2 regions of the Sinorhizobium sp. BJ1 genome follow, and region 2 is predicted to be linked to the other one. Evidence: riboswitches for the same ligand, from Rfam matches in the RefSeq annotation. Region 2 holds a riboswitch; the other holds the start of a gene.
The links. A riboswitch is a leader RNA that binds a small molecule or an ion and turns the genes downstream of it on or off. The one in region 2 is predicted to bind S-adenosylmethionine.
Positions count from the first base shown of each region.

Region 1: linked by a shared signal. The riboswitch ahead of CO676_RS01860 (O-succinylhomoserine sulfhydrylase) and the one ahead of metA (homoserine O-succinyltransferase) in region 2 are both predicted to bind S-adenosylmethionine.

Region 1 is NZ_NWTH01000001.1:375,964-382,736, forward strand. It holds gene CO676_RS01845 (Hsp33 family molecular chaperone) at 1-372, shown strand, start outside; gene apaG (Co2+/Mg2+ efflux protein ApaG) at 384-776, opposite strand; gene CO676_RS01855 (CDP-alcohol phosphatidyltransferase family protein) at 888-1,502, shown strand; gene CO676_RS01860 (O-succinylhomoserine sulfhydrylase) at 1,552-2,736, opposite strand; SAM riboswitch at 2,780-2,858, opposite strand; gene CO676_RS01865 (2'-deoxycytidine 5'-triphosphate deaminase) at 2,935-4,032, shown strand; tRNA gene CO676_RS01870 (tRNA-Gly) at 4,173-4,247, shown strand; gene CO676_RS01875 (transporter substrate-binding domain-containing protein) at 4,371-5,222, shown strand; gene CO676_RS01880 (sterol desaturase family protein) at 5,255-6,067, opposite strand; gene CO676_RS01885 (tellurite resistance TerB family protein) at 6,171-6,581, opposite strand; gene CO676_RS01890 (thermonuclease family protein) at 6,606-6,773, opposite strand, start outside.
Region 2 is NZ_NWTH01000007.1:22,954-29,726, reverse strand. It holds gene CO676_RS12125 (RidA family protein) at 1-236, shown strand, start outside; gene CO676_RS12120 (MoxR family ATPase) at 294-1,133, shown strand; partial or broken gene CO676_RS12115 (NUDIX domain-containing protein) at 1,130-1,590, shown strand; SAM riboswitch at 1,708-1,785, shown strand; gene metA (homoserine O-succinyltransferase) at 1,846-2,769, shown strand; partial or broken gene CO676_RS12105 (VWA domain-containing protein) at 2,769-3,951, shown strand; gene CO676_RS12100 (aldose epimerase family protein) at 4,035-5,051, shown strand; tRNA gene CO676_RS12095 (tRNA-Gly) at 5,316-5,390, opposite strand; gene CO676_RS12090 (prolyl-tRNA synthetase associated domain-containing protein) at 5,641-6,150, shown strand; gene trxA (thioredoxin) at 6,209-6,773, shown strand, end outside.

The DNA of each region.
Region 1 (6,773 bases), on a different contig from region 2:
CGCATGCGCCAGCCGGACCTACCCGGCGGCGATGGCGACGATAGCGATGCCGGCCTGCTCTTCGAGGACGACGATCTCTGGGCTGAAGCAAAGGTGATGGTCGAGACCATCGATACCGATGAACTGACCGACCCGATGGTCGGCACGGAGCGTCTGCTGTATCGGCTGTTCCATGAGCGGGGCGTGCGCGTCTATCAGCCCCAGGCGGTCTATGATCGCTGCAGCTGCTCGCGCGACAAGATACGCCAGGTCCTTGAGGGACTGAGCGACGAGGACATCGAGCACAGCATCGAGGACGGCCAGATCAAGGTCACCTGCGAGTTCTGCTCCACCAACTACCGCTTCGAGGCGAGCGAAGTGCGCTCTCAGTAAGAATTAGACCCTTAGTTCAAGGTACGCACCAGTCCGGGAGAATCGAGCGAGAAGGCGGGGATGGCCACGTTGAAGGTTTCTCCGTCTTCGGCCTCCATGCAGTAGTGGCCGAACATGACGCCCGACGGCGTGTCGAGCGGGCAGCCGGAAGAGTATTCGTAGGTGTCGCCCGGGTTGAGCAGCGGCTGCTCGCCGATGACGCCCGGACCGCTCACTTCGTCCACCTGGCCGTTCTCGTCGGTGATGTGCCAATAGCGGGTCATCAGCCGCACCGCTGTCCCTGAATGGTTCGAAATGACGATGCGGTAGCCCCAGACATAGCGGCTGTCATCCGGATCCGACTGTTCCTCGAGATAGTACGGCTCCACCGTGACTTCTATGTCGCGAGTCAGTGCGCGGTACATGTTCGACATCCTGTTTCAAAATTGCTCGAGTATCATACGGCGATAAGGTTTCGTGAAGAATAACGGCAAGATTATACCGGCCGTTACGAATTTCATGCAAGGCAGGCAAACATGCTCGACGGTGCGGTGCGCAGGCATCTCGATCCCATTCTGAACCGGCTCGGTGCGGCGCTCGCCAAGCGCGGCTTGAGCGCCGATGCGATCACGATCTGCGGCCTTTGTCTGGGACTTGCCGCGGCCGTCCTCATTGCCCGGCACGACTATCTTGCGGCCGCGGCTCTCATCCTGTTGAGCCGGCTCTGCGACGGCCTCGATGGGGCGGTGGCGCGTGCGAGACGCAAGACCGATTTCGGTGGTTTTCTCGACATCGTCCTCGACTTCGCCTTCTATGGCGCGATCCCGCTCGCTTTCATCGTTGCCGATCCGGCGGCCAACGGCCTCGCCGGCGGGCTCTTGCTCTTTTCATTCTATGTCAATGGCTCGAGCTTCCTTGCCTTCGCCGCGATCGCCGAGAAGCGGGCGCTGTCGACCGAGATCCGCGGCGCGAAGTCGATCTATTTCACGACCGGCCTTGCGGAGGCGACCGAGACGATCGCCTTCTTTCTGGTCGCTTGCCTCTTTCCAGCCTGGTTCTCGGCGTTGGCAGTGATATTCGCCGCCCTTTGCCTTTACACCGCCCTATCGCGGATCGTTCTTGCGCGCCTGATCTTTCGCGACGGACGATGAAAAACCGCCCGCGTTACGAGGGCGGTTTCGACTTATGCTGCGGCGCCGCTCAGGCCCGATCCGACTTCAGCGCCTTGGCGAAATCCTCGACCAGATCGTCGCTGTCCTCGATGCCGGCCGAGAAGCGCACCGTGCCGGCCGAGATCCCGAGTTCGGCGCGGGCCTCATCGGTGAGGTTCTTGTGCGTCGTCGTTGCCGGATGCGTGATGAGGCTCTTCGAATCGCCGAGATTGTTGGAAATCCGCGAGATCTCGAGCGCGTTCTGAAGCGCGAAGGCAGCTTCCTTGCCGCCTTTCAGTTCGAAGGCGACCAGCGTCGAGCCGCCGCTCATCTGCTTGGCGATGATGTCGGCCTGCGGATGGTCCTTGCGGCCCGGATAGATGACGCGCGCCACCTGCGGCTGCTCGGCAAGAAAGTCGGCGATGCGGCGGGCGTTGTCCGTCTGCTGCTTGACGCGCAGCGGCAGCGTTTCGATGCCCTTGAGCAGCGTCCAGGCATTGAAGGGCGACATGGCGGGGCCGGTGTGGCGGAAATAGTCGTGCAGATTCTCGTCGATCCACTCCTTGTCGGCCAGCACGACGCCGCCGAGGCAACGGCCCTGGCCGTCGATATGCTTGGTGGCGGAATAGACGACGACATGGGCGCCGAGTTCCAGCGGCTTCTGGAAAAGCGGCGTGGCGAAGACATTGTCGACGACAACCTTGGCGCCGACCTGGTTGGCGAGCTTGGCGACGCCGGCAATGTCGATCACTTCGAGTGTCGGGTTGGTCGGGCTCTCTAGGAAGAACACCTTGGTGTTCGGGCGGACCGCGTTTTCCCAGTTGGCAAGGTCGCGGCCGTCGACCAGCGTGCATTCGATCCCGTATTTCGGGGCGAGCGTTTCCACCACCCAGCGGCAGGAGCCGAAGAGGGCGCGCGCCGCGACGATGTGGTCGCCCGCCTTGACCTGGCAGAGGATCGCCGACGAGACGGCCGCCATGCCGGAGGCAGTGGCGCGCGCATCCTCGGCGCCTTCGAGCATGCACATGCGCTTCTCGAACATGTCGTTCGTCGGGCTGCCGTAGCGGGCATAGATGAAGCCGTCGGTCTCGCCCTTGAAGCGGGCTTCGGCCGCCTCCGAGCTGTCATAGACAAAGCCCTGCGTCAGGAAGATTGCTTCGGAGGTCTCGCCGTGCTGCGAGCGGGTGGTCCCGCCGTGGACGAGTTGGGTTGCCGGGCGCCAGTTCTTGCTCATGCGACGATCACCTTCAAAAACAAAAAAACCGGTCGCGAAACGACCGGTTTGACACCCGGCCTTTTTAGCTACTTGTTTAACGTGGCTGCAAGCCGACCGGCCAAATCACCACGGGATAAAGCTCCAATACTGCTTGGTCGCGCTTGCGTCAATTCCCGGAGTTTGGTTTTGTCTGGCAACTGAGAATGAGGATCGGAAATGGGCCGCGAAACAGGGATTTTGGCCGACCGCGCGATTGCCGCGCTGTACGCGTCGGGACGTCTGAAGAGCGAGAAGGTGCTGGATGATGATCAGATCCAGCCGGCCAGCCTCGATCTTCGCCTCGGATCCAAGGCATTTCGCGTCCGGGCGAGTTTCATGCCGGGTCCCGCCCATCTGGTCGCCGACAAGCTCGATCGCCTGAAGCTGCATGTGATCGATCTCAGCGAGGGCGCAGTGCTGGAAACCGGCTGCGTCTATATCGTGCCGCTGATGGAAAGCCTTTCACTGCCGGAGATGATGTCCGCCTCCGCCAATCCGAAGAGCTCGACCGGCCGCCTCGATATTTTCACGCGCGTCATCACCGACCGAGCCCAGGAATTCGACAAGATCCCGGCCGGCTATAGCGGGCCGCTCTATCTCGAGATCAGCCCGCGGACTTTCCCGATTGTCGTCCGCCGCGGTTCGCGCCTTTCGCAGATCCGTTTCCGCATCGGCCACTCCGTCCTTTCCGAACAGGAACTGCTGGGGCTGCATGAAAGCGACGTGCTCGTCGCCAGCGAGCGGCCCAACGTCTCCGGCGGCGGTATTGCACTGTCGATCGATCTCAAGGGCACCGGTCCTGAAGGCCTGATCGGCTATCGCGGCAAGCACCACACGTCGGTCGTCGACGTCGACAAGAAGGCAGAGCACGCGGTCTTAGATTTCTGGGAGCCGCTTTACAGTCGTGGCCGCGACGACCTGATCCTCGATCCGGACGAGTTCTATATCCTTGTTTCCCGTGAGGCGGTGCATGTGCCGCCGCTCTACGCCGCCGAGATGACGCCCTTCGACCCGCTCGTCGGCGAGTTCCGCGTCCACTATGCCGGCTTCTTCGATCCTGGCTTCGGCCACGCCTCGGCTGGCGGTAGCGGCAGCCGCGCCGTGCTCGAGGTTCGCAGCCACGAGGTGCCCTTCATCCTCGAACACGGACAGATCGTCGGCCGACTGATCTACGAGCATATGCTGGAGCGCCCGGAGGGGCTCTACGGCCTCGATCTCGGCTCGAACTACCAGGCGCAGGGCCTGAAGCTGTCGAAGCATTTTCGCGCCGAGTGAGCCTGCCGCATGTTTCCGATCAAGGAAAAAAAACATGCAGCAATTCAAAGTGCTACAGCGACCTTTGTGCGTCTGACACGACGCACGGCGCTGTAGGCGCTTGACAGATCGACGCCGTTGGGGAAATTTCCGCTTCTGACGCGGGTGTAGTTCAGTGGTAGAACGCCAGCTTCCCAAGCTTGATGTCGTCGGTTCGATCCCGATCACCCGCTCCATTTCTCTTTGGCTCCACGAGCCCGCCGATGGCCTCCGCTGTGCGCCCGCGTGTCGAGGGCCTACCGTGGCCAGCGTCGCAACATCCCGGTAGGTTCGGTTTAGTACGGGGGCATCGGATTGCAATGACGCGCGCTTTCTTTCACCGTCTTTTGGGAATGCTTGCTGTCTCGGCATTGCTTGTCGCGTCCCAAGCGAGCGCTGCGCCGAAGGAGCTGCCTTTGCTGTTCGATGCGCGCGAGCGCATCGCCAAGCCCGATCTGACCGGGCTGGCGCGGCTGCGTTTCCTCACCACGGTCGATTTCCCGCCCTTCAATTTCATCGATCAGTCGGGCAAGCTTTCCGGATTCCATGTCGACCTCGCCCGGGAAATCTGCCGTGAGCTGGAGATCGAGTCGAAATGCCAGATCCAGGCGGTGACCTATCCCGAGCTGATGCCCGCCCTCGAGCAGGGGCAGGGCGAGGCGATCGTCGCCGGCGTCGCCGTGACGCCGGAACTGAGGCGACGTTTCGCCTTCTCCAGGGCCTTCATGCAAATGCCGGCACGCTTCGCCGTCAACAGGAAGGCAGGAGAGGGCATTGAGAAGCCGACCGATCTTGTCGGCAAACCCATCGGAGCCGTGGCCGGGACGACGCATGAGGCGATGCTGAAAGCCTTTTTTCCGAAGCTCGAAGCCAAGGCCTATCCCGACCGCGAAGCCTTGCTGAACGCCTTGCGAGAGGGTGCCGTGACGGCCGTCTTCTCCGATGCCATGCAACTATCCTTCTGGGTTTCCGGCAGCGTCGCCGCGGGATGCTGCGCCCTGATGGATGGCGCCTATTTCTCGGAGCGCTTCCTGGGCGAGGGGCTGACGATCATGAACCGCACGACCGAGCCCGCCCTGACCCAGGCGATCGACCATGCCCTGCTGGCGCTCTCGCGCAGCGGCAGGCTCGAAGAAATTTACCTGCGCTATTTCCCGAACGGCATTTATTGAACCGGGAGGGGCAAGCACTTCACTCGTTCGATTTACCCACGGCGGAACGGCAGCATCAGAGACCATACGAGCTTTGTCGGCTCGCCGCGCCCAAACGCCTTCAAACCGGTCTGGATCGCCTCGTCGCCGCTCGCTGGCTGCGCCACATAGGCCGAGAATAGCCGGTCCCAGACGGAGAGGTTGAAGCCGTAGTTCGAATCCGTTTCGCCCTTTTCGACGGAGTGATGGATGCGGTGCATGTCGGGGGTGACGATCATCTGCCGCAAAAGCCGGTCGAGCTTCGGCGGCAGCCGCAGGTTGGCGTGGTTGAACATCGCGGCGGCATTGAGGACGATTTCGAAGATCAGAACGGAGACTGCCGGCGCGCCGAGCGTGATGATGACTGCGCTCTTCCAGGCCATCGAGAGCAGGATCTCCAGAGGGTGGAAGCGCAGCGCCGTCGTGACGTCCACGCCCGGGTCGGCGTGATGAACACGGTGAATTCGCCACAGGACCGGCAGCTTGTGAAACACCACGTGCTCCAGCCAGACGGCGAAATCGAGCGCGACGAAGGCCAGCAGACCGGCAAGCGGCGCCGGCACGCCAAGTGCAGGGAGCAGGCCATAGCCGCGCAAGTCGGTCCATAGCGCAACGCCCGTCGCCGCAGCCGGAAAGACAATGCGCAGCAGCAGCGACGAGAGGAGAAGGATCGACAGGTTCGTGGCCCAGCGACGCGCCTTGAGGGCCTGCAGCAGCTCGGGCCGCTCGAGCCGGGGGTGCAGTAGTTCGAGCGCTGCCAGCGCGGCGAAGATCACCGCAAAGGCACCGAGCCGCCAGACCGGTTCCGCGATCCCAAGGAAAAGCATTCGTCATCCTTCTCGCGGGACAACGATATGACGTTTTGACGGGAGCGGGCAAAGACACGTTGCCGTGAATGTTGCCGTGAATGAAGCCCGGCGCCGCCAGCGGTTACCTGCGAAAGCGCGCCAGGGCGCCGCGCTCGATTGCCGCGCAGGTGAGCTTGTCGAGGCTCAGGCGGTCGCGCAGGAGCTGCAGCAGCCGGATTTCCTCGGTGCGGATGCGTTGGTCGGCGGCGGCGATCTCGACGGCGAGCGCATAGGCTGTTTCGTAGTGCCGCTGCGGCAGCGATTCGCGGACCATTTCGAGCGTCACGTCGAGCCCCTCCGGAGCGGCAAGCTGGGCCGCGCACTCGCGACCGATGTGGATCAGCCGATCCTCGTCGAAACCGTCGAAGGGCGGCAGGAAACGCACGAGCCCGCCGATGCGTGCGAATTCGTCATCGCTCATGCTCCTGTCGACGGCCGACATCATGACCATGACATAGACAAGGGCTTCGTGCTGGCTGAGGCTTGCGGACATCTGCTCTCTCGGGATTGCTGGCGATCAGTTAGGAATTTCCACGGGGGCTTGCAAGTCCGGCGCGGTCTCGCCGAAGTTCAGGCCGCCTGCGGGCTCCTGGAGCACCAGGGGCTTCCGGCTCAGATCACGCGGGTCGCTGCCATAGAAGCCGCGCTTGGCGTTTCGGGCAGCTTCCGCCTTCGCTTCGAGTGC
Region 2 (6,773 bases):
AACAGGCGTGCAACTGCCTGAAGACGATCGAAGCCGCCTTGAAGGAAGCCGGCTTCTCGCTCGCCGATGTGGTGCGCAACCACTATTACGTCACCGACGCCAGCTTCGCCGACCGGGTCTTCCCGATCTTCGGCGAGATCTTCGGCGAGATCCGCCCGGCCGCGACGATGGTCGTCTGCGACCTGATCCGCCCGGAAATGCTGATCGAAATCGAGGTCACGGCGTTTCGCGGCTAAACGGGATCGGTCTTTGCCCGTATCGCACGTTCCTCCAAATTCGAGAGCAGCAGCCCCATGCACTTCGAAGGCACCGCCGAGTATATCGCCGACAAGGACTTGATGGTCGCCGTCAATGCGGCGATCCGGCTGGAGCGGCCGCTGCTCGTCAAGGGCGAGCCCGGCACCGGCAAGACCGAGCTTGCCCGCCAGATCGCCGCAGCGCTCGGCCTCGAACTCATCGAGTGGAACGTCAAGTCGACGACCAAGGCACAGCAGGGACTCTACGAATACGATGCCGTCTCCCGGCTGCGCGACAGCCAGCTCGGCGACGCCCGCGTCAATGACGTCGGGAACTATATCCGCAAAGGCAAGCTCTGGCAGGCGTTCCAGGCGTCTGAGAAGGCAGTGCTCTTGATCGACGAGATCGACAAGGCGGACATCGAATTCCCGAACGACCTGCTTCAGGAGCTCGACCGGATGGAGTTCCACGTCTACGAAACGGGCGAGACCATCCGCGCCCGGCACCGACCGATCGTCATCATCACCTCGAACAACGAGAAGGAATTGCCGGACGCCTTCCTGCGCCGCTGCTTCTTCCACTATATCCGCTTTCCCGATGCCGAGACGCTCGCCCGCATCGTCGAGGTTCATTATCCCGGCATCCGCAAGACCCTGCTTTCGGCGGCGCTCACCGCTTTCTACGGCATCCGCGAGGTGCCGGGCCTGAAGAAGAAGCCCTCGACCTCCGAGGCGCTCGACTGGATCCGCCTGCTGGTCGCCGACGAGATCGATCCGGCAGACTTGCGCGCCGATCCGAAATCGATTCTGCCGAAGCTGCACGGCGCGCTTCTGAAGAACGAGCAGGACGTCCATCTTTTCGAGCGGCTGGCCTTCATGGCGCGCCGTGACGGATGAGGCCGGACGCTCACAAGGTGCTGATCTACGCCACCTGGCGAGATTCGCTGCTGGTCTTCGATCAACCGGATTTTCCCGAGGTCGACCTGCAGGTGCCGGGCGGCACGATGGAGCCGGGCGAGAGCCCGAAAGCGGCCGCCCGCCGGGAGTTCTTCGAAGAGACCGGGCTGGCACCGCGGGAACCATTCGCCCAACTCGCCACATTGGACTACCGCTTCGTGAAGAGCGGCAGCGAGATCTGGCACCGGCGGCTCTATTTCCACACGGCCCTCGTCGGCGAGCAGCGGCAAAGCTGGCTGACGACGAAATGACGCCGGACAGCGGCGGTCCGCCGATCCGCTTTCGCTTCTTCTGGGTCAGCCAAAGCGATGCCAGCAGTCGATTGGGATATGGGATGAATGAAGCTCTGGCCTTGCTGCAAAAGCCAGCGGCAGTTGGCCCCTCTCCTCGGGTTTAACCCCGAGGACTAGCCCTCTCGCCGCAAGCGGGGCGAGGGGATGCGGGGCCGGATGAGGGGCCGCCGCAACATCCGCGAATCGTTTTTCATTGACCGCGCCGCCTCCGCCACGCTATCAAGCGATCCTGTGGTGATTTGGCCGGCCGGCTTGCAGCCACGTTAAAGAAATCGCTAAAGGGCCGAGGAACAACGGATTTCCGAGGACCGGTCGCGATCATCTCGCCGCCGGTTTTTTTGTATTGATCGAGTGGAACCATGCCCATCAAGATTCCGGATACGCTGCCCGCCTTCGAAACACTCGTCAACGAGGGCGTGCGGGTGATGACCGAGACCGCGGCGGTCCGCCAGGACATCCGCCCGCTGCAGATCGGGCTCTTGAACCTGATGCCCAACAAGATCAAGACGGAGATCCAGATCGCCCGGCTGATCGGCGCGACGCCGCTGCAGGTGGAGCTGACGCTGGTGCGCATCGGCGGCTACCGGCCGAAGAACACGCCCGAGGAACATCTGTTCGCCTTCTACGAGACCTGGGAGGAGGTGAAGGGCCGCAAGTTCGACGGCTTTATCATCACCGGCGCCCCGGTCGAGACGCTCGACTACGAAGAGGTCACCTATTGGGAGGAATTGAAGCGCATCTTGGACTGGACGACGACGCACGTGCATTCGACGCTGAACGTCTGTTGGGGCGCGATGGCGGCGATTTACCACTTCCACGGCGTGCCGAAGTATCCGCTCAAAGAAAAGGCCTTCGGCGTCTATCGCCACCAGAACCTCAAGCCTTCCTCCGTCTACCTGAACGGCTTTTCGGATGATTTCGCCGTCCCCGTGTCGCGCTGGACCGAGGTGCGCCGCGCCGACATCGATCGGGTGCCGAGCCTCGAGATCCTGATGGAATCGAAGGAGATGGGGGTTTGCCTGGTACACGAAAAGAAGGGCAACCGGCTCTACATGTTCAACCATGTCGAGTATGATTCGACCTCGCTGTCGGACGAATATTTCCGCGACGCGGATGCCGGCGTGCCGATCAAGCTGCCGCATGACTATTTCCCGCATAACGATTCGACTTTGCCGCCTCAGAACCGCTGGCGCAGCCATGCGCATCTGTTCTTCGGCAACTGGATCAACGAGATGTACCAGACGACATCCTACGAGCTCGAAAAGATCGGCACTGGAGAGTGATGTTCATCCCCTTCTTCCTCGAACTGAAGGCCGAGAAGGTCCCGGTAACGCTCCGGGAGTTTCTGTCGCTGATCGAGGGAATGGAGACGGGGATTGCCGCCTTCGACGTGGAGGCCTTCTATTTCCTGGCGCGCACGGCGCTCATCAAGGACGAGCGCTACATCGACCGCTTCGATCGGGTCTTCCGCCATCGCTTCGCAGGACTTGAGGCGGTTTCGCCGTCACAGGGTGTCGCCGAGGCGGAGATCCCCGAGGAATGGCTGAAGAAGCTCGCCGAGAAATATCTGAGCGAAGAGGAGAAGAAGCTCGTCGAGGCGCTCGGCGGCTTCGACAAGCTGATGGAGATGCTGCGCCAACGGCTTGCCGAGCAGGCCGGCCGTCACCAGGGCGGCTCGAAATGGATCGGTACGGCCGGCACCTCGCCCTTCGGCGCCTATGGCTACAATCCCGAGGGTGTCAGGATCGGTCAGGAGGGCTCGCGCCACCGCCGCGCCGTCAAGGTCTGGGATCGGCGGGAGTTCAAGGATAATGACGATACGGTCGAGCTCGGCACCCGCAACATCAAGGTCGCGTTGAAACGGCTCAGGCGCTGGGCGCCAGGGGGCGGCCGAGGAACTCGACCTTTCCGGCACGATCCGCTCGACCGCCGAGCACGGCTATCTCGACGTGGTGACCCGGCCGGAGCGGCGCAACGCCGTCAAGCTCCTGATGTTCTTCGATGTCGGCGGATCGATGGACGACCACATCCGTATCGTCGAGGAACTGTTCGCCGCGGCGCGCGCCGAGTTCCGCCACATGGACTATTTCTATTTCCACAATTGCGTCTATGAGGGCCTGTGGAAGGACAATCGCCGCCGCCGCGCCGACATCACCCGCACGGCGGAACTCCTGCGCACCTATGGCAGCGATTACCGCGCCATCTTCGTGGGCGACGCCGCTATGAGCCCTTACGAGATCAGCCATCCGGGCGGTTCGGTCGAGCACTGGAACGACGAGGCGGGGGCGCTTTGGCTCGAGCGCCTGACGACGCATTTCCCGCGTGCGATCTGGCTCAATCCGGTGCCGGAGGGTGACTGGCGCCACACCCATTCGACGGGCATGATCCGCGCGCTCTTTCACGGCCGCATGTTCCCGCTGACGCTTGCCGGCCTGCAGGCGGCGACGAAGGAATTGTCCCGCTGAATAGTCTGACTTTCCGGTTGCCGCACCGCCGGAAATGACGCAGTTTGTCGCCCGTTTGGACCGACGAAGCGAGGAGAGACAAGATGAGCGCTGACACGGAAATCTTCGGCCACCTGGCGTCGGGCGAACCGGTCCATCGGGTGACGCTCAAGGGCGGCGGGCTGACGGCGAAGGTGATCAGCTGGGGCTCGGTCATCCAGGACCTGCGGCTCGAGGGCCATGCGGCCCCGCTCGTGCTCGGTTTCGAGGATTTCGAAAGCTATCCAGCCCATTCCTCCTATTTCGGCGCCACGCCCGGCCGCAACGCCAACCGCATCGGCGACGGGCGCTTCGTGCTGGACGGCAAGGCCTACCAGCTCGAGCTCAACGAGAAGGGCGTTACGCATCTCCACGGCGGCAGCGACAATATCGGCAAGCGCAACTGGACGATCGTCGACGGGGCGGAAGACAGCGTGACGCTCAGGATCACCGATCCCGATGGTCGCGCCGGCTATCCGGGCAATTGCTCCGTCACCTGCATCTATACGCTGAAGCCGGGCGGCACGCTGAACGTTCTCTACGAAACCGAGACGGACGCGCCGACGCTCGCCAATCTCTGCCAGCACAGCTATTTCAACCTTGACGGCGGCGCCGACGCGTTCGGCCATGACATCATGATCGCCGCCGACCATTATCTTCCCACGGACGAGCGGCTGATCCCGACCGGCGAGATCCGCCCGGTCGCCGGCACCGCCTTCGATCTCCGCGAGATGACCTCGCTGCGGCGGCAGCTGGAGGGCGAGAAGATCGCCTATGACCACAATTTCTGCCTCTCGCCGGAGCGCATGCAGAAGCGCTCCGTGGCGCTGGCGCGCAGCATCAATTCCGGCGTGTCGCTGGAGGTGCTGACCACCGAACCCGGCGTCCAGCTCTATACCGGCAGCAAGCTGAACGTACCCGTCCCCGGCCTCGAGGGCCGCCGCTACGGCCCCTTCGCCGGCTTCTGCCTCGAAACGCAAATCTGGCCGGATGCGGTGAACCGCGAGGGTTTCCCGAAGGCGGTGCTGAGGCCCGGCGAAGTGCTCCGGCAGGAGACGGACTACGTTTTCGTGAAGAGCTAATATCGTAGCTCTGCCTAGCCTGAAAGTTAGGGCGGAACGCAGGCAAGCGACTTTGGAGAGCGAGGCCCCTTGAGTCGTCTGTAGGGGAATTAGCGCGCGCTCCACTGGCAATGTTTACGAGGGTCAACGCCCTATGCGTTTGCGAGAATAGGTAACCGCGCGGTAACCACGTCCTCTTTCGCAGCTTCCAGCCGACGTGACTTCGCGCGCGCCAGAAAAACACAAAAGCCCCGGAAAACCGAGGCTTTGAAGGTCTTGGAAGAATGGAGCGGGTGAAGCGATTCGAACGCTCGACCCCAACCTTGGCAAGGTTGTGCTCTACCCCTGAGCTACACCCGCTCATCAAACCCAGGTCCGGGGTAGTCTGTGGACCGTGGGTTGCCGCCCCGTCTTGCGGCGACCGGCGCTATATGGCCTAAGCATTTTTCAAATGCAACAGGGAAATAGCGTCGAAGGCAAGAAATTTTTCGGGCTAATCCCAAAAGCTCCTGCCGTGATCCCGGTCATTCGCTGTCGCCCTTGAGATTGCGCAAGCCGTCCCTTCCTCGTAAAGCAGGGGGAAATCTCGGGTGGCAGAAGGATCAAGAGCATGAGCGAGGCACAGCCGAAGACCGCGGAAGACCTGTTCCGCTTTCTCGACGAACTCGGAATCGAACACCGGACGAAGCGGCATGCGCCGGTCTTCACCGTGGCCGAATCGGTGGCGCTACGCGACGAAATTCCCGGCGGACATACAAAAAACCTGTTCCTGAAGGACAAAAAAGACAATTATTTCCTGCTGATCGTCGAGGAGAATGCGACGGTGGATCTGAAGACCATTCATCAGACCATCGGTGCGGCAAGCAAGGTCTCCTTCGGCAAGCCGGAGAAGCTGATGGAATATCTGGGCGTGATCCCCGGCGCCGTGACTGCCCTCGGGGCGATCAACGACACGTCGGGCAAGGTGAAGTTCATTCTCGACGAGGGGCTGATGGAATTCGACACGATCAACTGCCACCCGCTCTCGAACGACCAGACGACCTCGATCGCCGCCAAGGATATGCTGCGCTTCATGGAGGCAACCGGACACGAACCGCTTGTCTTGAAAGTGACGGCCTGACATACGATCTTTGGCGCGGAAACCATGAAGTCGGGCGACAAGCCCGCGAGGAGAGAAAATGGGCGGTAGCGACAATCCCTATGCAGGTTCCTTCGGCAACCAGATGACGGCCTCGGCGTCGTTCGGCGAGCAGCCGGCACCGAATGCCGCCGCCGCGGCCGGCGACCTGATCAAGGAGACGACGACCGCCAGCTTCGCGCGCGACGTGCTCGAGGCCTCGCGCCAGCAGCCGGTACTGGTCGATTTCTGGGCGCCCTGGTGCGGACCCTGCAAACAGCTGACGCCGATCATCGAGAAGGTGGTCAAGGAAGCAGCCGGCCGTGTGAAGCTCGTCAAGATGAACATCGACGACCATCCTTCGATCGCCGGCCAACTCGGTATCCAGTCGATCCCGGCGGTCATCGCCTTCGTCGGCGGGCGTCCGGTCGACGGCTTCATGGGCGCGATCCCCGAGAGCCAGATCAAGCAGTTCATCGACCGCATTGCCGGCCCGACCGTCGACGATTCCAAGGCCGAGGTCGAAGCGGTGCTTGCCGACGCCAAGGCGCTGCTCGAAGCGGGCGACGCGCAGAACGCCGCCGGCCTTTACGGTGCCGTGCTGCAGGCGGAGCCGGAAAATACCG